Regions from separate parts of the Tatumella sp. JGM94 genome, predicted to be linked through region 1. Evidence: predicted binding sites of a transcription regulator. Region 1 holds the regulator's gene; each other region holds the start of a gene.
The links. Region 1 encodes Fur, which represses iron uptake genes when iron is present. Its sites were predicted from a motif close to ATAATAATGAGAACNACTATCAA; they were not measured.
Positions count from the first base shown of each region.

Region 2: exbB (tol-pal system-associated acyl-CoA thioesterase) is a predicted target of Fur. The motif match lies at 2,036-2,058, and genes of this name have one in related genera.
Region 3: fes (enterochelin esterase) is a predicted target of Fur. The motif match lies at 4,276-4,298, and genes of this name have one in related genera.
Region 4: ftnA (non-heme ferritin) is a predicted target of Fur. The motif match lies at 4,800-4,822, and genes of this name have one in related genera.

Region 1 is NZ_JAERJN010000006.1:14,300-20,254, forward strand. Features, by position in the region: gene JK216_RS05850 (family 20 glycosylhydrolase) at 1-1,178, shown strand, start outside; gene fur (ferric iron uptake transcriptional regulator) at 1,289-1,735, opposite strand; gene fldA (flavodoxin FldA) at 2,061-2,591, opposite strand; gene ybfE (LexA regulated protein) at 2,725-3,000, opposite strand; gene ybfF (esterase) at 3,146-3,928, opposite strand; gene seqA (replication initiation negative regulator SeqA) at 4,169-4,714, shown strand; gene pgm (phosphoglucomutase (alpha-D-glucose-1,6-bisphosphate-dependent)) at 4,745-5,955, shown strand, end outside.
Region 2 is NZ_JAERJN010000016.1:70,588-76,542, forward strand. Features, by position in the region: gene JK216_RS12495 (DedA family protein) at 1-562, opposite strand, end outside; gene metC (cystathionine beta-lyase) at 638-1,849, opposite strand; gene exbB (tol-pal system-associated acyl-CoA thioesterase) at 2,142-2,867, shown strand; gene exbD (TonB system transport protein ExbD) at 2,873-3,295, shown strand; gene JK216_RS12515 (MFS transporter) at 3,519-4,841, shown strand; gene JK216_RS12520 (bifunctional diguanylate cyclase/phosphodiesterase) at 5,227-5,955, shown strand, end outside.
Region 3 is NZ_JAERJN010000009.1:50,176-56,130, reverse strand. Features, by position in the region: gene JK216_RS08340 (enterobactin synthase subunit F) at 1-2,781, opposite strand, end outside; gene JK216_RS08335 (MbtH family NRPS accessory protein) at 2,774-2,995, opposite strand; gene fes (enterochelin esterase) at 2,997-4,238, opposite strand; gene JK216_RS08325 (TonB-dependent siderophore receptor) at 4,494-5,955, shown strand, end outside.
Region 4 is NZ_JAERJN010000016.1:79,663-85,617, reverse strand. Features, by position in the region: gene deoC (deoxyribose-phosphate aldolase) at 1-394, opposite strand, end outside; gene JK216_RS12555 (TatD family hydrolase) at 640-1,428, opposite strand; gene JK216_RS12550 (DUF1328 domain-containing protein) at 1,551-1,712, opposite strand; gene osmY (molecular chaperone OsmY) at 1,835-2,428, opposite strand; gene prfC (peptide chain release factor 3) at 2,859-4,448, opposite strand; gene ftnA (non-heme ferritin) at 4,968-5,480, shown strand; gene JK216_RS12530 (YlaC family protein) at 5,739-5,955, shown strand, end outside.

The DNA of each region.
Region 1 (5,955 bases):
ATCGTACCAGTTTTGTTAATCCCTGCCTGCCTTCTTCGCGGCGTTTTACTGATAAAGTCATGTCGGAAATTATCAGTATGCATAAAGACGCCGGGCAACCGTTACAGCGCTGGCATTTCGGGGGGGATGAAGCCAAAAATATCTATCTCGGGGCCGGATATACGGATAAGACTAATCCTGAACCGGGTAAAGGTCAGCGGGATATGCGGTTGCAGGATCATCCGTGGCAGAAATCAGCAAGTTGCAATAAATTACTGCAATCCGGTGCCGTTGCGGATCTCACCCATTTACCTGGCTGGTTTGCATTGCAGGTCAGCCAGCTGGCCAAATCTCACGGGCTGAAGGGTATTCAGGCCTGGCAGGACGGACTGAAAGAAATCAGTGATAACCGTCAGTTTAGTACCAGAGATAATCTGGTGAATTTCTGGGATACCCTCTATTGGGGGGGCGTCAGTTCAGTCAATGACTGGGCGAATAAAGGTTATCGGGTGATTGTATCTAATCCTGATTATCTTTATCTGGATATGCCCTATGAAGTGAATCCTCAGGAACCCGGCTATTACTGGGCAACCCGTTTCACTGATGAGCGGAAGATCTTCAGTTTCGCGCCGGATAACCTGCCACAAAATGCAGAAACATCTACGGACCGTGATGGTAACAGCTTTGCGGCCAATTCTGCCGGTCACTGGCCGGGGGCTTATGGTATGTCAGCACAGGTCTGGAGTGAAATAGTGCGTACCGATCAGCAGATGGAGTACCGGTTATATCCACGGTTATTTTCCGTGGCAGAGCGGGCCTGGCATAAAGCTGACTGGGAATTACCGTATAAACAGGACCAGTATTTTGAAAAAGGGAAAACACAGCATGTCGATCAGCAACGGCTGGATAATGACTGGCAGCGCTTTGCTAATCTTTTGGGGCAGTCAGCCCTGATACGGCTGGATACGGCCGGTATAAATTACCGTATACCTGTGCCCGGCGCGGTGATCATCAACGGCACTCTGCAGGCTAACACTGCTTTACCCGGGGTCGCTATTGAATATTCCGTCGATGGTGGTCAGCAATGGCTACCGTATAACAGTCTGAAAGCTCCTGCGGTGGCCGGTAACGTACTGGTCAGATCCGTCAGCCCTGACGGTAAACGCTTTAGTCCTTCAGTAGCTCCGGTGGCCGGATAACAGAGGGAAGGGCAGATAAAAAAACCCGCAATTTGCGGGTTTTTTATCTGTAAGACTATGACGGTAAACATCCGTCATCAGATAACAGTTACAACCTGAACAGGGCCGGGTTATTTATCGTTATGTAATGAATCATCTTCGCGGCAGTCACCTTCTGTACAGTGACCATACAGATAAAGACTATGGTTAGTTAGCTTAATACCAAACCGGGTTGCGATTTCACGCTGGCGTTGTTCAATTGACTCATCACTGAACTCAATCACTCTGCCGCAATCCAGGCAGATCAGGTGGTCATGATGTTGCTGCTGAGTCAATTCAAAAACTGACTTACCGCCTTCGAAGTTGTGACGGGTAACGATGCCCGCATCATCAAACTGGTTAAGCACACGGTAAACGGTGGCCAGACCAATTTCTTCACCCATATCGATCAGGCGTTTATACAAGTCTTCCGCACTGACATGGTGGCATTCTGGTTCCTGAAGCACTTCCAGAATTTTCAGTCTTGGAAGGGTAACTTTCAGGCCAGCCTTCTTCAATGCGGAGTTGTTGTCAGTCATGCAGTTTATGTCCTGTTACTTTTGAAAAATGACTTTGGCAAGAAGCCCTGAAGTTTGTTAGATAATGACCTTATAATTGTTAGTCCATTATAGGACTGATACACCAAAATTGAAACTACAGACCTGAAAACAACGCACCAATAACACTTCAATAAAGTGTTTTACTGTGCTCAGGTCCGGTGCATCAACTCTGTCAGGGTCTGACCCTGACATCTCTTATAAGCCGGGCGCTGCCGAAAAGAAGAGTGCGGGTTCTTCTGGTCATGTTAGTCGTTCCCGCAAGTGTCTGAAGTAAACAGTATCACAACTGATACTAAAACCCCTATTAAGCTTCGAGGATTTCTTTCAGCTGCAGTTCGTCCGAAATCTGGTTTACCCACTGGCTGACACGCTCAGCAGTCAGCTCTGGCTGACGATCTTCGTCAATCGCCAGTCCGAGGAAGTGGTTGTCATCGGCAAGGCCTTTGGATGCTTCAAAATGGTAACCGGCAGTCGGCCAGTGGCCGACAATCACCGCGCCTTTTGGCTCGATAATGTCACGCAGGGTACCCAGTGCATCACAGAAATATTCGGCGTAGTCTTCCTGATCACCGCAACCAAACAGCGCAACCAGCTTACCGTTAAAATCAATTTCTTCGAGGGTCGGGAAGAAGTCATCCCAGTCGCATTGTGCTTCGCCATAGTACCAGGTCGGGATGCCCAGCAGCAGAATATCGAAAGCTTCCAAATCTTCTTTGGTACTCTTAGCGATATCGTGCACTTCAGCAACGTCTTTACCCAATTGTTTCTGGATCATTTTCGCGATGTTTTCTGTGTTGCCGGTATCGCTGCCAAAAAAGATGCCTACGATTGCCATGTGGGGATAACCTCTTGAATCTTCGAATCAGATAATTGTAATGTCACTACAGATGCGCAGATGATAACAGACCTGCGATGTGTGCGGAACTTGTAAACCGGTCAGATTTGTCCCTGAGTGCGTTTCCCTGAACTCAGTCCTGCTTTAGCTGTGCCAGAATAATTTGTTCAATAAGTTCACTGCGGCTCAGGTTACGTTCCGCAGCCAGCGCGTTCAGAGCATCGACGACTTCAGTGTTCATTTTGAGTTCAACCCGTTGTAAACCTCGGACTTTATCTCGTTTCAGTTGATTGCGCTTATTTATCCGCAATTGCTCATCCCGGGAAAGCAGACTGGTTTTGGGACGACCGGGCCGGCGTTCGTTGGCGAACAAATCGAGCGTGGTACGATCCGTATTTTCTTTTGCCATGATTTTTGAAACTGAACACCTGCTATGTATCAGATACACGCAGCTTATGATGAATGAATACCGTTATCATGTTAAAAGCACACGATAAAAATTTAGCGCGCAATCATACTCCAGTGCGATGAAGGACGCCAATGTTTAAACCATCTCAGCCCTGAGTTTTCTGCGGGCCGTATAAAAAACGCTGAACTGCGTTGAGCACTGCCACAGGTTTTTCCGCATGGACCCAGTGACCGGCACCGGCAATGATATGTGCTTTCGCACAGGGAAATTGTGCCAGTAACGGGGTACGGTACAGCGGGTCAAGGTAAGGTGATGCACCTCCGCCGATAAATAATGCCGGATGAGGCCAGCAAGGGCAGGTTTCCCAGCCAGCAATGGTGGTGTAGTTTTCCCATAAAGCCGGCACATTAAACAACCATTCTCCCTGATGAAAAGATTTAAGCAGAAAATTAATCACCATCTCATCCCTGAGTATGGGTCTCATCAGTTCCGCCGCCGCATCTCTTCGGGTGACCGCTGCCTGACTGACCGCCCGCAGTGCTGCGAAAATATCGTCATGGCGACGAATCTGATAATCGACCGGGGCAATATCAATCATCACCAGTCGTTTGATCCGTGCCGGTGCCAGTGCGGACATGGCCATGGCAATTTTTCCGCCCATCGAATGGCCGATAACATTCACCGTTCCGAGTTGCAGATGGTCGAGAGTATCGAGCATATCCCGGGCCATGGCGGCATAGGACATCTCTGCTGCCCGCGGAGAATGTCCGTGGTTTCGCACATCGACCTGAACCACCGGCGCGCGGGATTTCAGATGACGGGCCAATACCCCCAGGTTATCCAGGCTGCCAAACAACCCATGGATCAATAAGATCGGGGATAATTCTTCATCAAATTGTTCAGTTTGCAGACGGCTGTTTAAAATCATGGCAAAGTTCTTACGGTTGAAAGCCTGGCTTAGGGTATCATGGTTTAATCTTTCATGAACTCAGCAGAAAATGTTTAGGGTATTATCTGACTTTTAGCGGAATTGCTATTCAGCGCTTCCGGCTTCGCTGAGTTTAATTTTATAATCACCTGGTAAAATATCGGGCGCAGAATACCGGATATTTAGCGGCACAACTGCGCAGGAAGACATTTTACCCCAGTCATAACAGTACGGAATAAGATGAAAACGATTGAAATAGACGATGATCTTTATCGTTATATTGCCAGCCATACACACCATATTGGTGAAAGTGCCTCTGATATATTACGCAGAATGCTGAATGTATCCGGGCTGGCGGAATCCGCGGCTCAGGAAATACCGTCTGAGAAACGTGATACGCCGCTACTGGCAGAAACCCGAGCTGGCTCTCGCCCGCAGGATCGGGTCCGTACCGTACGTGAATTGCTGTTATCTGACGAATATGCGGAACAAAAACGTGCTGTTAACCGGTTTATGATGGTGTTATCCACCCTCTACCGGCTGGACCCGCGGGAATTTCAGGTAGCTACCACCACCATGCAGGGCCGCACCCGGGTGTATTTTGCCGGTGATGAACAAACATTGTTACAGAATGGTACGCATACCAAACCAAAACATATTCCCGGAACCCCGTATTGGGTGATTACTAATACGAATACCGGCCGCAAATGCAGCATGATTGAACATATTATGCAGTCGATGAAGTTCCCTCAGGAGCTTGCTGACAAAGTTTGCGGTACTATTTAATCCGAACTTAAGCGTTAGGGAGAAATGTCGATGGCCAATCACCCACGGGCAGGGCAACCTGCTCAGCAGAGTGATCTGATTAATGTTGCACAACTGACATCACAATATTATGTACTGAAACCGGATGTTTCTGACAGTGAACATGCCGTTAAATTCGGCACCTCCGGCCACCGTGGTAGTGCAGCACGTAACAGCTTCAATGAAACACATATCCTTGCTATCGCCCAGGCTATTGCCGAGGAACGCAAAAAAAATGGAATTACCGGGCCATGTTATGTAGGTAAAGATACTCATGCACTTTCAGAGCCAGCAATTCTTTCAGTACTGGAAGTGCTGACGGCGAATGGCGTTGAAGTGATTGTCCAGCAGGATAATGGCTATACACCGACACCGGCTATCTCTAACGCAATCCTCGAACATAATAAACGTGGCGCTTCGCTGGCTGACGGTATTGTCATAACGCCTTCTCATAATCCGCCTGAAGACGGGGGGATCAAATATAATCCGCCCAATGGCGGACCTGCGGATACCAATGTCACGAAAGTGGTTGAAGCACGTGCTAACCAGCTGATAAAAGATGAATTACGGGATATAAAACGTTACACCCCGGCACAGGCTGCCGCCAGCGGTCTGATTCATGAGCAGGATCTGGTACAGCCGTATATTGAAGGGCTGGCAGAGATTATTGATTTTGATGCCATCAGAAACGCTAATCTGACCATCGGTGTTGATCCGCTGGGCGGTTCAGGCATTGCCTACTGGCCACGTATTGCAGAACATTATCAGCTGAATATTACGCTGGTAAATGATGCTATCGATCAGACCTTCCGTTTTATGCATCTCGATAAAGATGGCGCAATCCGTATGGATTGTTCATCCGAATGTGCAATGGCGGGCTTACTGGCGCTGCGTGATAAGTTTGATTTAGCTTTTGCCAACGATCCGGACTATGACCGGCATGGTATCGTGACGCCAGCCGGATTAATGAATCCTAACCACTATCTGGCGGTCGCAATTAATTATCTGTTCCGTCACCGTAAACAATGGTCACCGGAAGTTGCTGTGGGTAAAACCCTGGTGTCCAGTGCCATGATTGACCGGGTAGTGCAGGATCTCGGTCGTAAACTGGTCGAAGTCCCGGTGGGTTTCAAATGGTTCGTGGATGGTCTGTTTGATGGCAGCCTTGGGTTCGGTGGAGAAGAGAGCGCCGGTGCTTCATTCCTGCGTTTTGATGGCACGCC
Region 2 (5,955 bases), on a different contig from region 1:
TCTGATCTTCATGCTGTTTAATAAAAGGAACATGGCTGATGCCATATCCCAGCGCGACCAGCAACAAAACCCACAGCAGGCCACTTAACCAGTTAAACAGCTGAAAGCGGAGGTGGCCTAATCCGGAAATCCCGGCCATCGTTGGCAGAATAGTGCGTATAAATGCCAGAAACCTGCCGGCCAGCAGAGCGACCAGCCCATGACGGTTAAACATCTGCCAGGCCCGCTGATGGTATTTTTCCGGAAGGTGTTTCAGCCACCCCTGAACCAGCCGGGTGTTCCCCAGCCAGCGCCCTTGTAAATAGCCAGCCCAGAATCCGAGGCTGGCGGCACAGGTCAGTATCAGCAGGGCAGGGATAAAACTCATAACGCCTTTGGCAATCATTGCCCCGGCCAGCAGTAGCAGGCTGTCGCCGGGTAAAAATGCCGCCGGTAATAATCCATTTTCCAGAAATAGCATGCAGAACATAACCGCGTAGACAACCCAGATCACCTGTGGATCCGCCAGTACAGCGAAATTCTGGTGCCATAACGCCCGGATTATCTCATGTAGAACACTCATTTATTATCCTGTTACCTGACTGTGGTCAGGCCGTAATGCAATACAGTCCCGGAAGACAGCATAACCCTATCAGTATTATTCCGGATGGCGTGCCAGCCGGTCAAAGCCATCAGTTAAATCACCGATTAAATCATCCACATTTTCCAGACCTATATGCAGACGTACCAGCGTACCGGGTAACAGGGGTTCTCCCTGCGGACGGATTGCGGCAATTTCCTGTGGCTGATTCGCCAGAATCAGCGATTCATAACCGCCCCAGGAGTACGCCATACTGAAATGCCGGAAGTTATCCAGGAAATCAGCCAGAGCTTCACGCGACAGCTGGCGACGCAAAATAAATGAAAACAGGCCGCTGCTGCCGGAAAAATCACGTTTCCAGAAATGGTGGCCCGGTGACTGGGGCAATGCCGGATGATTAACCCGCCAGACCTCTTCGCGTCCTGCCAGCCATTCGGCAACTTTAATACTGCTTTCTTCATGCTGGCGGAGCCTCACTGCCAGAGTCCGTAAGCCGCGCGATGTCATATAGGCAGTATCGGCATCCACCATTTGCCCCATCAGATATGAGTTTTCCCGCAGAGTATCCCAGCAACGGGCATTAGCGACCGCGGTCCCCACCATCGCATCTGAGTGGCCTATCAGGTATTTCGTGCCCGCCTGAATAGAAATATCAATACCGAAATCGAGCGCATTGAAAAGCACTCCGGCAGCCCAGGTATTATCCATCATAATAATGGCATCGGGCGCCTGCTGCCGGATAGCGGCGACTATTGCCGGGATATCCTGAACTTCCATGGTGATCGATGCCGGGGATTCCAGAAATACGATACGGGTATCCGGACGGACCCATTGGGTTATTTCACTGCCACAAGTGTGGGGGAAAAAAGTTGTTGATACATTGAGCTTGCGCAGTATGACATTGCAAAAATCGCGGGTAGGTTCATAAACTGAACCGCTCATCAGCACGTGATCACCGCTTTCGACAAACGCCAGAATGGCATTGGTTACCGCCGCGGCCCCGCAAGGGTATAACGCACAACCGGCACCATTTTCCAGTTCGGTCATAGCATCCTGTAACGAAAAGTGGGTCAGGGTACCACGCCGTCCATAAAACAGCTCTCCGCGGGTGCGTCCTGCGGTCGCCCGTTTTTTTTCGGCAACCGTATCAAAGACCAGTGAAGAAGCACGCTGAATGACACTATTTACTGCGCCCGCCGTATAACGTTTTTTTCTGCCAGCACTGATCAGACTGGTTTCCAGTTTTTTATCTGTTTTTTTATCTGTCATTGGTTCCTGCTCTGCCAAAAGAGTCCTGCATGACAAGTTAACATGAAATATCATTCAGGCCAGAGTATGAACTGAAAAACCCTTCACAGAATGACAAATTGACTAATAATAAATGACAGTACTCTGGCGGGATGATCTTCCCTCAGACGGGCAGTATCTCTCTGCTGTCAATGGAATATTTTGTAAATACTAATGATAACTACTATCAATAAAGCTGTGGTTTGGTATCATCGCGGGATTGCAAGATATTACTCGTTAAGATGGGGTGGCGTACGTGGTAACTAATGATTTTATGCAAACGGATCTGTCCGTTTTAGGCATGTACCAGCATGCTGATATCGTAGTAAAAATTGTCATGATTGGCTTATTGCTGGCTTCCGTGGTTACCTGGGCCATTTTTTTCGGCAAGTTTACTGAACTCAGCTCAGCAAGACGCCGGCTTAAAGCAGAGCAAAAAGCCCTGAAAGACGTCAGCACCTTACAGCAGGCAGTAACTGTATCTGAAAAATTTACTGCCAGCAGCCATTGTCGCCACCTGATTGCCGAAGCGCTGGATGAACGCCAACTCTCGGCGGGTGCAGAAGACAGAGACGGCATTAAAGATCGGACCGGTTTTCGTCTGGAACGAAAAGTTGCAGCCATCGGACGTTATGCCTCACGGGGTAACGGTTTTCTGGCAACGATTGGTTCTGTCGCCCCGTTTATCGGTCTGTTCGGTACCGTCTGGGGCATTATGAACAGTTTTATCGGTATTGCGAAAACACAAACGACTAACCTGGCGGTGGTTGCACCGGGGATTGCTGAAGCCCTGCTGGCAACAGCCATCGGGCTGGTTGCTGCGATCCCTGCGGTTGTGATTTATAACGTATTCGCACGGATGATTGCCGGCTATAAAGCATCATTAGGTGATACAGCTGCTCAGGTACTGCTGCTGCAAAGCCGTGATCTGGATCTGGCCAGGCAAAATGGTTCACAGGATCTGCCGCACACATCTGCCCATAAACTGCGGGTGAGTTAATTGTTATGGCTATGCGTCTGAACGATGATTTAGAAAGCGATGGTGAAATGAGTGAAATTAACGTGACGCCATTTATTGACGTTATGTTAGTACTGCTGATCATTTTTATGGTGGCCGCGCCTTTGGCGACCGTCGATGTAAAAGTGAACCTGCCGGCATCAACCAGTGCACCGCAGCCTCGTCCCGATAAACCGGTTTACCTGAGCATTAAAGCTGACAAACAGTTATACGTTGGTAATGATGAGGTGACTAAAGAGCAACTGATTTCGGCTATTGACGGACTGACAGGCAGTAATAAAGAAACCACTATCTTTTTCCAGGCCGATAAAGATGTGGATTATGCCACTCTGATGAGTGTCATGGATGAACTGCGCGCTGCCGGGTACCTGAAAATCGGCCTGATGGGGCTGGAGAGTACCACACACTGATCACTGATATATTCAGCGCACATAAGGGTGTATCCATCAGGATATGCCCTTTTTTTTGCACTTTCAGCAGAAGACTTTACTGCCGCAGCACACTTTTTGTTTTTATTTTGTTACTTATTTGTATTCTTATGTAAAGTATAAAGATGACTGCTATCACATCTTTCCTCTGATATTCGGGGTAAACCGGTGTGACCGATTAAAATAATAAAGGCAGGCAACAGCAATGAATCTATCTGTAACCCCTTCTCCGGCAGTAAAAAAACACGCGGCTAAAACTATTTTCCGGGTAACCAGCGGTAACTTCCTGGAAATGTATGACTTTATGGTATTTGGCTATTACGCGACGGCTATCGCCAAAACCTTTTTCCCCGGTTCTGACCCTTATTCTTCGCTGATGCTGACACTGATGACCTTCGGCGCCGGTTTCTTAATGCGCCCGCTGGGCGCGATTATTCTCGGGGCTTACATTGATCATCACGGGCGTCGTAAAGGGCTGTTACTGACGCTGATATTGATGGCTATGGGCACACTGACTATCGCTCTGACGCCCGGATACCAGACCCTGGGGGCCGCGGCTCCCCTGATTATTCTGGCCGGGCGTTTATTGCAGGGCTTTTCCGCCGGGGTGGAACTGGGCGGTGTTTCGGTCTATTTATCAGAAATTGCACCGCCAGGCCGTAAGGGATTTTATGTCAGCTGGCAATCGGCGAGTCAGCAGTTATCAGTGATTTTTGCAGCATTACTGGGACTGATGCTCAATCAATGGCTGGATAAGGGACAGGTGACGGACTGGGGGTGGCGTATACCGTTTGTGGTCGGATGCCTGATTGTGCCCTTCCTTTTTTATATTCGCCGTATGCTTGAAGAAACGGAGAGTTTTAAACAGCGTAAACATCGTCCGGGGATGATCGATATTATGCGTTCGGTGGCCAGTAACTGGGCCCTGGTTGTGGCGGGTATGCTGATGGTTGTCACCACTACCGTGATGTTTTATATGATCACCGCATTTACCCCGACCTTTGGTAAAACCGCCTTGATGATGACGGACCCTCAGAGTTTTGTGGTTACCTTGCTGATCGGTATTTCTAATCTGTTCTGGTTACCGGTCATGGGAACGGTATCGGATCGTGTCGGACGTCGTCCGTTACTGATTATCTTTACACTACTGACGATGCTAACTGCCTGGCCGGTACTGAAATGGATGGTTGCAGCCCCTTCATTCTGCCATTTACTGACAGCTGAGCTGTGGCTGTCATTTTTATATGCCAGCTATAACGGGTCGATGGTGGTGTACCTGGCTGAGGTTATGCCTGCAGAGGTCCGTGCCGCCGGTTTTTCTCTGGCATACAGCCTGGCAACGGCGTTATTCGGTGGCTTTACCCCGGCGGTCTCCAGTTATCTTATTCATATCAGCGGGGATAAATCGATGCCGGGTGCCTGGCTGACGTTTGCCGGGTGTTGCGGATTAGCCGGCACCTTATGTATTGGTTATCTGCTCCGTCGTTATCAGCAGAAAAAAAATACCGGAGTACTGCGCCATCTGTAGAGCCGGGCCATTCATGGATGAGTGGCTATTTCTCACTGATACAGGGTTGCAGGCGTTACGGCGGCCGGTCAGCTGCCTGTTCTTATCCTGATGGATATTTATCATATAAGATTGATTAAAGTTTGTTAGGGCAGGATTATCTGTCGTAATATATGTGCCGACAGAAATTTATCTGGCAGTTTTCAATGTGCAACATTCGTTATCGCACGCCATAAGTGTATTTCCACCATCACAATATTACCTGACAGTGCCTGAGCAGGTTAATCAATAAATTACGCTACTTATATCCGCGTGATGGCCGGTATGCCGTAAATGAAAATGACAGCATCTTTTTGTCCCTGTTATTTTCACCTTCACTTATTCATCCAAGGCAACGGGAGTCACTATGCTGGATGTATCCTGGAATAAATGGCTGCTGTTAACTTCTCTGATTATTGCCCTGATCTCTTCGTTTACTGCCCTGGATGCGGCGGGGCGAGTGACCAGTTCCCGCGGATGGAAACCTAAATTATGGCTGGCGGTAGCCGGTATTGCGATGGGGGTTGGTGTCTGGTCAATGCACTTTACCGGGGTGCTGGCGATGATTTTTCCCATGTCTATGCACTACAGACCCGGCTACATCGTGGTGTCACTCTTTATTGTGATTGCCGCTTCTATTGCCGGACTATCCCGGGTTATTGGTCGCCGTCAGCCGGGATGGCTGGATATCATCCGCGGGGCTGTCTGGCTGGGGAGCGGTATCGCGGGAATGCATTATATCGGCATGTATAGCCTGCTAGTACAACCGGGAATTGAATGGCATTACGGGCTGGTCATGGTATCGGTGCTGGTGGCCTATATTGCGTCTGGTGTGGCACTGTGGCTGGCATTTCGCCTGCAAAATATCGAAAATGGCCTGTTGATCCGCCGGTTGCAGGCTGCACTGGTCATGGGTACGGCAATTACCGTGGTGCACTGTATTGGCATGCAGGCGGCCAGTTTCCCGCAGGGAAGCTACGTTACTGGCGGGGGGATTAAGCAGACCGCTCTGGCCGTGTGGGTATTCCTGTCTGCACTCATTGTGCCGGGAAGCAGTTTGTTGCTCTGCATGATTGACTCGCAAATCAAAACTACC
Region 3 (5,955 bases), on a different contig from region 1:
TTCGCTGTCTGTCGGCTGATCGCTGATGACGTAAGAAATAAGCTGGCGGGCATCTTCCCAGCCCGCTTGGCTGCCATGACGGGGGGGCTGTAAAACACGCGCCACTGTAACTGCCTGACGTATACCTGCCAGTCCCTGTAGTAGATGATCTATTTCGGTCAGTTCGATGCGCTGGCCACGAATTTTCAGTTGATCGTCATTACGGCCGAGGTACTCGATAGCCCCTTTTTCCAGTCGTCGGACGACATCTCCGGTACGATACATACGTTCGCCATGTTTGCCGGGCAGTGCGACAAACCGGGTCGCTGTCAGTCCCGGACGGCCGAGGTAGCCCTCAGCCAGTTGTACACCGCTCAGCCATAGCTCCCCGGCAATACCCGGAGGTACCGGCTGCAGTCTGTTATCCAGAATATGCAGACCCGTATTCCATACGGGAAAACCTATAGGTACGCTGTTGCCAGTGACCGCCGCCAGGGCGTCCCCAAAAGCAGGATACACGCTGACGTCGACCGCCGCTTCCGTCGGGCCATATAAGTTGTGCAGTTCCGTGCCGCATAAAGTCTGCCACTGGCGGGCAAGAGAAGCCGGTAAGGCTTCGCCGCTGCAAAATACTCTGCGCAGTTGTTTTCCTGTCTGCGCCGCTGTTTCACTGTCCAGTGACGCAGTAAATGCTGCCAGCATGGAGGGGACAAAATGGAGCACAGTGACCTGATAGTCGAGAATTAACTGCAGTAAAATATCCGGTTCGCGGTGTGATTCCGGCGGAGCCATCATCAGCCGGGCCCCGGTGATCAGCGGCCAGAAGAATTCCCAGACAGAGACATCAAAACTGGCCGGTGTTTTTTGCAGCACCACATCACTGGCTGCCAGTGCATAGTGGTTTTGCATCCATAACAGGCGGTTGACTATTGCCTGATGGCCGACCAGTACGCCTTTTGGCCTGCCGGTTGAACCGGAGGTATAGATCAGATAAGCCCCGTCGCCGGGAGCGGGTTCTGTTGCTTTAAGGGGGACGGTTAAAGCAGGTAATAAAGACTGATAGTGATACCTGGCGACATCAGTGATCGCCTGAAAGCGTGCTGCCAGCCCGGCCTCAGTGATCAGCAGTTTCGGACCGGCATCTTCCAGCATTAGTTGCAGCCGGTCATCAGGATAACCCGTATCGAGTGGCAGCCAGATGGCCCCCAACCGGACAATGGCCTGCAGGGCCAGCGACAGATACACGGAACGGGGCAGGGCAACTGCCACAATATCGCCGTGTCTGACACCCGCCGCCAGCAGTTGCTGTGCCAGAGCCAGCACCTGCTGGTGCATTTCCCGGTAATCCAGCTGGCGGTGAATATCAGCCAGAGCAATCGCCTGCGGAGTGGATTGTGCCTGCTGTGCCAGCAGACTGTACAGTGTTTCTGCCGGTAAGCTGTGGTCTGTCTGGTTAATTTCAGCGATTTGCTGCTGTTCATGGCGGTTCAGTATGAGGGCTTCTGAACATTTAAGGCCGGCAGAGCGGCCGAATTGTTCAGCCAGCAGCGGCAGACGTTCCAGGTGTTCCTGTAATTGTCCGGCATCGTAACGTTCGGCATTCGCCAGTAATTCAACGGTCAGCTCACCGTTTTCGCCGGGATAAAGGGCTATTTCCAGGTCACGTACCGGTCCGGAAGCCAGATGGCGGGTTTCAGCCGGCAGCCCGTTAAAACACAGCTGATAATCGAACATTTTTACATTAATGACCGGACCGTACAGCGGATCATTATCCCCGTGCCTGCCTGCATCACGCATTACCTGTTCGGCATCATAGCGCTGGTGGCGGCGGTTGCGTTTTACTTCTTTTGTCAGACGGTTTGCCAGCTCAGTCAGAGTCAGGTCCGGATCATAGTCCACCGCCATCGGCAGTACATTGATTACCGGGCCGGTGGCGCATAATGCCGCAGACCCCAGCCGGCGCATAAAAATAAATCCGCAGCTGAAAGGTTGCTGGCCGGTCAGACGGGCCAGCCAGACCGCGATCAGCGCGATGGCTCCGTCTGTCAGAGTCAGCTGTTTCGCTGCCAGTTGTCCGGTAACTGGCTGTAATTCAGCGGCAGATAATGTCAGATGATGGCGCAACAGACGGGTCGCCGGAATTTGTCCGGCCAGCGGCTGTTCTGACAGAGTGACTGCCGGTGGCAGCGCTGCCACTTTCTCCTGCCAGTAGCCTGCATCCCGTTGCCATGCTACGGATTGCCGGTAGTCAAGATATTCACTCACTACTTCGCTGAACGGTATAAAAGGTGAAGGTCCGGCGGGGGCTGACTGACAACAGGCGGTATAGATGTCGGCGATACGTTTGGTCAGAGCGGTAAAACTAAAGCCGTCGATAGCAATATGATGATAACGCTGGTACCAGCGCCAGTGGTGATCCGCGACCTGTAATATCAGATGACGATACAGTGGTTTACCTGCAGCGAGTCGCAGATCACTGTGCAGATCCTGTTGTATCAGAGTATCAGCCGCCAGATACGGATCAGTCTGTTGCCGGAGATCGATATATTCAGGAGCAATCAGTGGCGCATTACCCTGGCCCTGTACTGCCTCCCCCTCGGTTTCCCGGAATACCATATGCAGAGTATCAGCTTCGGTCAGTCCGAGCTTAATTGCGGTGATTAAATGTGCCAGGGAAATATGCCCTGTCAGTTCGACAACGTGGGCAACCGCGTAAGCATTGCTGTGAGGTGACAGCTGATCTGCCATCCAGATACCCGGTTGTGCTGCGATCAGAGGCAGCCAGTTTACTTGCTCAGACATAACGACTTCCGGTATTCGGTGACTCTTCGGGACGGATATCCGTCCAGTGTGTTTCCAGCCACAGCAGGCATTGTTCCTGAGGCTGAGGGCCAGACACCGGCTGCCAGCCCGCGGGAATGGCCAGAAATGCGGGCCAGAAGCTGTACTGACCGGCATGATTTTTCAGGATAAAACCGTAAACATCAGGCTGATCAAAGGGATGAAGATTCTCCATATCATGTTCCTTCCTTTATTGCTTCGGAAACGGGATTAAGTATTGCCTGTAAGCCGTCGAGTAAACCTCCGCGCCAGCATAATGCGTCATGCCCTCCTTCGAACAACTTCAGTGTCGCATCAATATTCTGCTGCTTCAGGGCTCCCAGCATCACACTATTGGCCTGACAGATAATGTGTTCACGACGTCCTGCCTCAAGATAAATTCGTCGCGGTGCTGCAGCAAAAGCCTGCCGGTTAAGCTGTTCAGTCAGCCATCCGTCTGGCTTGCCACGGGCTGGCCACCAGAATGACCCGGATAAGCTGATTGCCGCAGAGAACACCTCTGGCCAGCGCAGGGCTGCATAGACGGCAGAGAGTCCGCCAAAGCTCTGACCCGCCACCAGCGTTCGTTCGGCAGCAGGCTGCCAGCGGGTCCATTGGCTAATCAGTGGTAATAACTCCTGCTGTATCGCCAGCCAGAACTCCGGATTACAGGTCAGCTCACGGGTGCGGTGCTGACGATCGATAATATCGATCATTACGTAAATAGCCGGTGGTAACCGGTGACGGGTGGTGAGGGAATGTAATGGCCCGGCCACCGGCATCTGGTCTGCCCAGAACTGGCCGTCCAGCAGCAGTACCAGAGGACGTGAAGCATCGTCCGGTGATCCTGTCTGGCAGAGATGTATTCTGCGCTGGTTACCCAGCAGAGCACTGTCCCACAGATATTTATCTGTTGGCGCCGCGGGCTGTCGGTTCTGATCCAGCGATTGCCATTCCGGCTGGGGCGGGGCATCGGGCATGTGCAGCGGGGACACAGACATTCCGCGTCCTCCTGACCAGTGGCGTAACGGATTCAGGGGATCGTGTCGGGCAACGGTAAATTTCTGGCGCCACCATTCACGGCGCTGATAAACATCAGCGGCATCATCAGGAGTATCGGTACTGCTATCGGGGATCAGGCAATAGCTGCCACGCCAGTCAGCCGGCAGGGTCGTTTGCCAGAACCAGACGTCGCTGCCGGCAATTCGCTGCAGTGAACGGGGCGGAGTTTTCTGATGGTGGTCAGTGATACCGGTGATGTTTATCCAGACATGCTGACAGGCAGAGGTTTTCTCGCAGCCCTGCGGATCGCGCCACAGGAATGTCACCAGACATTCACCTCCGGCCGGGTCTTCAATCCTGGGTAATCCTTGCTGTTGTTGTTGTTGCCACCAGGATTCACTCCCGGGGTGTTCAGTAAACCATTCAGGGATAGCCATCTGCGGGGTATTCACATCAGCAAAACAGTAATAGTGACTGATAATAGTATTGATAATTATTTCGGTTTGCAATAGTCTGTTTCACCGTCTGTTGTTAGCGCATTTATAACTGCTCACTGTTTCCGGATCTTCTGTAACCCCGCACAGCACAAGCAGTTGTCTGCAGGATCGCAGTCAGACACTGGATAAAAACCTGACTATATAACCGGATCTTCTGCTCCATATTTGCGCGCGGGAGAGGACCAGGATCTTACTATGAAAAAATTATCTCGGTTTTCCACGGCTGTATGCCTTGAGATTGGGGCTACAGCGTTCTTTTTATCCTTCCAGGCGGCCGCCGCAGAACCAGCCCCTGTTGACGGAGCAGTGACCAGCCAGCAAAAGGCATCTGAAACATCTGTCACCAGTAAGACAGACCCGCAAAATGGCACAATTATTGTGACCGCCAGACAGCAAAACTTACAGGCACCGGGTGTCTCGACGATTACTGCCGACGAAATCCGCAAGCATCCGCCGGCCCGCGATGTATCAGAAATTGTCCGGACCATGCCCGGGGTAAACCTTACGGGTAACTCGACCAGTGGCCAGCGCGGCAACAATCGTCAGATTGATATCCGTGGTATGGGGCCGGAAAACACCCTGATTCTGATCGATGGTAAACCGGTATCCAGCCGTAATTCAGTGCGCTTTGGCTGGCGTGGTGAACGTGATACCCGCGGTGATTCCAACTGGGTACCCCCGGAAATGATTGAGCGTATTGAAGTCATCCGTGGTCCGGCAGCAGCCCGCTACGGTAACGGCGCCATGGGCGGAGTGGTGAATATCATAACCAAACAGGCGACCAGCCAGTGGCATGGTTCATGGGATACTTACCTGAATGCACCGCAGCATAAAGCGGAAGGCGCCACCAAACGTACTAACTTCAGCCTGATGGGCCCCGTATCAGACAGCCTGACGCTGAGTATCTGGGGTAACCTGGATAAAACGCAGGCTGACTCTTACGATATCAACAAAGATCATACGACGCCGCGTTCCGGTATTTATACGGGCAGTTACCCGGCAGGGCGCGAAGGGGTAGTGGATAAAGAACTGCACGGTAAACTGAACTGGGAGTTTGCCCGCAACCAGCATCTGGAGTTTGAAGCCGGAACCAGTCGTCAGGGTAACCTGTATGCCGGCGATACTCAGAATACCAATACCTCCGATTATGTGAAGTCGATGTACGGCAAGGAAACCAACCGTATTTATCGCCAGAATTATGCCCTGACCTGGACCGGCGTCTGGGATAACGGGGTCAGCACTAATACTTATGCACAGTATGAAAGAACCCGTAACTCACGACTGGCCGAAGGTCTGGCTGGCGGCACTGAAGGTATTTTTAATACTGATGCCGGTTTTGCTGATATCGACCTGAGCGATGTATTATTGCACAGTGAAATCAGTATCCCGTTTACGGCGCTGGTCAATCAGAACCTGACCCTCGGTACCGAATGGAACCAGCAGAGGATGAAAGACGGTATTTCTACCAGCCAGGCACTGACCGGCAACAAAACGGGCGGAGCGATCGAGGGTGTGACTACCGGCACCCGTGATCCCTATTCCAGTGCTGATATCTTTTCTCTGTTTGCTGAAGATAATATGGATATTACCGACAGCACGGTATTAACGCCGGCACTGCGTTTTGACCACCATTCCATTTCAGGGACTAACTGGAGCC
Region 4 (5,955 bases), on a different contig from region 1:
CTTCTGTACACAGCTGTTTGCAGGCGCTGACTAGCTCAAATCCGCATTGGGTGTCTCCGGCTTTCAGTGTCCGCCATGGAAACACCACATCCACTTCATCGGCCCCGTACGCAATCGCCGCGCGGGTTTCTGCTACCGCAATAGCGATATCATCGTTGCCATGAGGAAAATTGGTCACAGTCGCGATACGCACCAGAGGCGTCCCCTGTTCACGTAAGACTTTGCGGGCCAGGGGGATAAAACGCGGGTAGATACACACGGCGGCGGTCTGCCCTGCCGGTGAATTAGCCTGCCGGCACAGGGCCGTGACTTTTTCATCCGTATCATCATCATTCAGGGTGGTGAGATCCATCAGCCCTATCGCCTTACGTGCGATGCTGGTCATATCAGTCATGGAGAATTCCTCTGGAAGTTACCGGTAATTGGTAATATTTTCACAATTACTCGCTGCTTAATGTTCATATTCTAACAAAGCGTATCAGCAATAATTGCGGTGCGGATCAAGAAATCACTGCCTCTGCGGTTAACATGCGACGATAACGCACAATATGCAGTGAGTACCGGGGGACTGAAGCACAATGGGCAGAGATTTATTGTTAAAGTAATAACATAAAGTATAGCGGGTATCTTTCGCCGCTGTCAGGATGCCGCCAGCCGCGGAAACAAACGCAGGCTGTTATTCCACAGCGTTTGCGCAATCTGTTCAGCAGGTTCAGAACGCAGCTCAGTCAGAACCCGCCAGACGGCAGCGATCTGTTCCGGCCGGTTAGGTTGCCCCTGAAATCCGTGTAATGGCATATCCGGTGCATCGGTTTCCAGCACCAGAGCGTGCAGGGGTAAAGCGGCAATCGTGTTGCGTGTCTTCGCCGCCCGCGGATAAGTAATAGTCCCGCCAACACCAATCCGGTAACCGAGTTTAACAAAAGCCATCGCCTGAGACAGGCTGCCGGAGAACCCGTGGATTACGCCGCTCGCCGGCAGCTTTGCCTGCCTGAGTAACCCCGCCAGCAGATCATGTGTCCGCCGTGAATGGAGGATCACCGGCAGATCATAGCGTTTTGCCAGACTCAGTTGTGCTTTCAGACGCGAGATTTGTTGTCCGCTGTATGCCGCCAGCTGCGGGGTAAAGTAATCCAGTCCGGTTTCACCGAGTGCGACCAGTTTCGCCGGCTGTTGTTGCAGCCACTGCTGTAACTGGTCAATATCATCATCACAATGTTGCTCCGTCCACACAGGATGCAGTCCCAGAGCGGCGTACAGCGGCTGATAACGACCGGCAAGCGCCATCACAGCAGAAAAACGTGCACTGCTGACGGCCGGGACAATAATTTTTTCGACTCCGGCCTGGCTGGCACGCTTCAGTTCTGCCGCTTCATGGTGCTCAAAAGGCGGAAAATCATAATGACAATGGGTGTCGATAAACTTCAACGACGTCTCCTCAGGGCACAATAATAACAATGGCAGGTGATTTACAGCTGGCAGGATAACCGTACTGCCGGCATCCTTGCCGGCTGCTATCATCGGTTGATGACAACAGATGCAACGCTGACTCAGAGTTTCTTACGCCCAGTGAACAGACTGATAAGAAACAGGATAATACCGACGATAAATACCACTTTTGCGGCCCATGCTGCGGTTCCGGCCAGTCCGCCAAAACCCAGTGCTGCAGCGATCAATGCGATAACCAGAAAGATAATTCCCCAACGAAACATAGTCATCTCCTTACTGTCATTAATAGATTCATCTTATAAATCGTTCTGAAGCGTGTTCAGAACCGGTCCTGCGGTGAAAATATTGTTGTTAATATCGCGGTTTCTCTGCAGCCATCACAGAATCAGTGGCTGACAGACAATTCGTTTTTTACTGCACTGACACCGGAAACCTTACGGGCTATCTCCGCCGCCAGCATTTTTTGCTGCCGGTCACTGACATTCCCCGTCAGCAATACTGCTCCGTGGGTTGTTGTCACGGAAATATGGCGCGCAGACACTCGCTTATCAGCCAGCAACCGGGCAACAATTTCACTGGTGGTCGCGGTATCACTGGCATAACTCTTCAGGTCAGTCTGCTGGTTCGGCTTAAGATGCAGATTAAGCTCTGTCTTCCGGACCCCTTTAACCGATTCTGCCAGCTGTTTTACCCGCGCCATTTGCCGGTGTGAAGCGACAAAACCATCGATGGATACCACACCCCGGTTAGTTGAAACCGACAGATTGGTACTGTTAATCTGCTTGTCATCCACCAGCGCCGTTTTGACTTTCGCGGTGATGGTGCTGTCATCCATAAACTTGTCTACGCGGTTAATCGCTCCCCCCTGCTGTTGTTCCGTCGACGTCCGGGAATGTCCGGGGGAGTCTGCCGCATAAACACCGGGACTGCATAGCAGTGAAATCAATAACAGCCGGTAAATATAACTGTTGTTTTTCATATATTTTTCCTGAGTGGTCGCTGCATCCGGTACGCCCGATGACCTGTCCATGACAGGCTGTGACGGACCCCCTTTGGCGCCGCAACCACATAATATTAATAGTAGCTGAGTTTTACGGGTGTACTGATTTTTAGGATTTGACTTAAGTGACATCCGGCCTTTACAGCTTCGGTAATATCAGTACAGATCCATCACCAGACCAGGACAGAATAAACACTTTTAGTGGTCAGGCAGAAGCAGCACAATCCGGGAATAGTTTTCCGGTCTGGCAACGCAGAAAGAGAATACAGACAATGCACGCATCCGCAGAGATAACATCAGCGGTGATAAACACCGCCTCCCGGCAGAGATATCAGCTGACCGTCAGCTGACAGACAATTGTATAATACCGCCGGGCCCCGGCTAACGGGGCTCCGGCAGAGATTCCCGGTTAATGTTCGCGGGTTTTGCGGAAAGTGACTTCAGGATAACGTTCACTGGTGATATTCAGGTTAACCATGGTCGGGGCGATATAGGTAAGGTTGTCGCCGCCATCCAGCGCAAGGTTAATCTCGTTTTTGCGCTGAAACTCATCGAATTTTTTCACATCACTGCATTCCACCCAGCGGGCAGTAGAAACGTTAACCGATTCATAAATCGCTTCAACGTTATATTCACTTTTCAGGCGCGCCACTACCACATCAAACTGCAGTACACCGACTGCGCCGACGATCAGATCATTGTTCGCTATCGGACGGAAGACCTGTACAGCACCTTCTTCAGATAACTGAACCAGCCCTTTCAGTAACTGTTTTTGTTTTAACGGATCACGCAGACGAATACGACGGAACAGCTCCGGCGCAAAGTTAGGGATACCGGTAAACTTCATTTTCTCACCCTGAGTAAATGAGTCGCCGATCTGAATCGTGCCGTGATTGTGCAAACCGATAATATCGCCGGGCCAGGCTTCTTCAACGTGAGCACGGTCACCTGCCATAAAGGTCAGAGCATCAGAGATCACCACATCTTTCCCGGTACGCACCTGATACATCTTCATGCCTTTCTCATATCTGCCTGATACTACACGCAGGAAGGCCACCCGGTCGCGGTGTTTGGGATCCATATTGGCCTGAATTTTAAATACAAAGCCACTGAACTTCTGATCACTCGCCGCTACTTCGCGGGTATCCGTTTGACGGGGCATTGGCTGCGGTGCCCAGCTGACCAGACCATCCAGCATATGATTAACACCAAAGTTGCCCAGTGCCGTGCCGAAAAATACCGGGGTCAGCTGTCCGTCGAGAAAAGCCTGTTCTTCAAATTCGTGGGAGGCCCCTTTCACCAGCTCCAGCTCTTCACGTAGCTGGGCAGCCAGCTCGTCACCGATCGCTTCATCCAGCAACGGGTTATCCAGCCCTTTGATAATACGTTCCTGCTGGATGGTATGACCCTGGCCACTCTGATAAAGGTAAGTTTCATCTTTGTACAGATGATAAACCCCTTTGAATAGCTTACCGCAGCCGATAGGCCAGGTCACCGGCGCACAGGCAATCTTCAGCTCATTCTCAACTTCATCCATCACCTCCATAGGGTCACGAATATCACGGTCGAGTTTATTCATGAACGTCAGAATCGGCGTATCACGCAGCCGTGTGACTTCCATCAGCTTACGGGTACGATCTTCGACCCCTTTGGCCGCATCAATCACCATCAGACAGCAGTCGACAGCCGTCAGGGTACGATAAGTATCTTCAGAGAAGTCCTCATGTCCCGGGGTATCAAGCAGATTAACCAGTTTATCGCGGTAAGGGAATTGCATCACTGACGTGGTGATCGAGATCCCACGCTGTTTTTCCATTTCCATCCAGTCTGATTTTGCATGCTGACTGGAGCCGCGGCCTTTTACCGTCCCGGCGGTCTGGATCGCCTGTCCGAACAATAAAACTTTTTCTGTAATTGTGGTTTTACCCGCATCCGGATGCGAAATAATCGCAAATGTGCGGCGACGAGCCACTTCGTCTAAAAAGGGTGCTGTAGCCATGAACAGGTTCTTCACTGTTGGCGGAAAGGCATCGCAGTACTGCATTTCCGGAAAAATCACGCTGACCGGGAAGAGTTTCACCGGCTTTTCTTACGAAGATAACTGACCGGCAAGCGACTGCATCCGTCAATAATCCCGTACTCGCTGCAAAGAGGCTGCAATAAACATTTCTGCTAACCGCAAGACTCTGCCAGCACATGTTACATGAAACCGGACGTTTACGGTATGTCGGCCCGCAGAGTTTCCTGGCCGAAAGTGGCTGAATGATCCCCCGTCATCATCGGGTACAGTGATTTGTTACCCTGTCCGGGGAAAAAAGACCCACCCGGGACATTCTTCCGCTGAAAACAGATAGCAATGAGAAACAGTAGCATTACAGATACTAAATAATTCACATTATTAACTTAATGATTAATAAGGAAAAAATAACAGACCACAGCTTCACAAAACCCAAAAAGTGATGCATAATTGTTCACTATAATCTTACAAATCTTACTCTCTGTTTAAAAGGTCTCTGCTATGTTAACGCCTGATATGATTGCCCGCCTGAACGACCAACTGAATCTTGAGTTCTACTCAGCAAACTTATACCTGCAAATGAGCGCATGGTGTGCAGACAAAGGATTTGAGGGTGCTGCCTCATTCCTCAAAACTCATTCCCGTGAAGAAATGGATCATATGCAGCGTCTGTTCGACTACCTGAGCGATACCGGCGCATTGCCGGTTCTGGGTAATATTGAAGCACCGCCGGTCACTTTTGAATCACTGGCCGATGTTTTTTCACAGACTTACCAGCATGAACAATTAATTACCAGTAAAATTAATGAGCTGGCCCATGCCGCTATGACCACTCATGACTACTCTACTTTCCATTTCCTGCAATGGTATGTTGCCGAGCAGCATGAAGAAGAAAAAATCTTCAAAACGGTACTGGATAAACTGGGCATGCTGGAAAACAGCTCTAACGGCGCCTTCCTGCTGGATAAAGACTTAGGTCATATGAACAACGAAATCCATAATAAAAACGCCTGATTATCCATAAGGCAGGGGCTGTTCCTCTGCCTTTCTGTTCCGCTTCACAGCGCGAATAATCACCGGAAGCTGTGTGCTGATCTCCGGCCTTTACTGCATGATAATTTATTCTCCTTTGTGTCAGCCCCGCTACGTCTCACCTCGTTATTGGTTAACTAACATCAGCTAATGTTAACTGTTATAGTTTACCCTGGGGCATCTGTTTCTTTCTGACTGGTCAGTTATGTGATTAAGTGACAGCAAACTCGCGGAGGGCGTATGGACAAGATTAAACAGATACTGCAGCAGGAAATCGACCGTCTTAACCGGACCGAACAACGGGACAACCGGCCACGTTTCAGCTTTACTTTTTTGCGTAAACATCCGTGGCTGTGGTTAGTGATGTACCTCTGTTATGCCTTGTGCACTGCGCTGATCTTTTCGACAGAGATGCTGGGCTGGCCGGCGTTCTGGTTTGCTACCGCATTCGTACTGG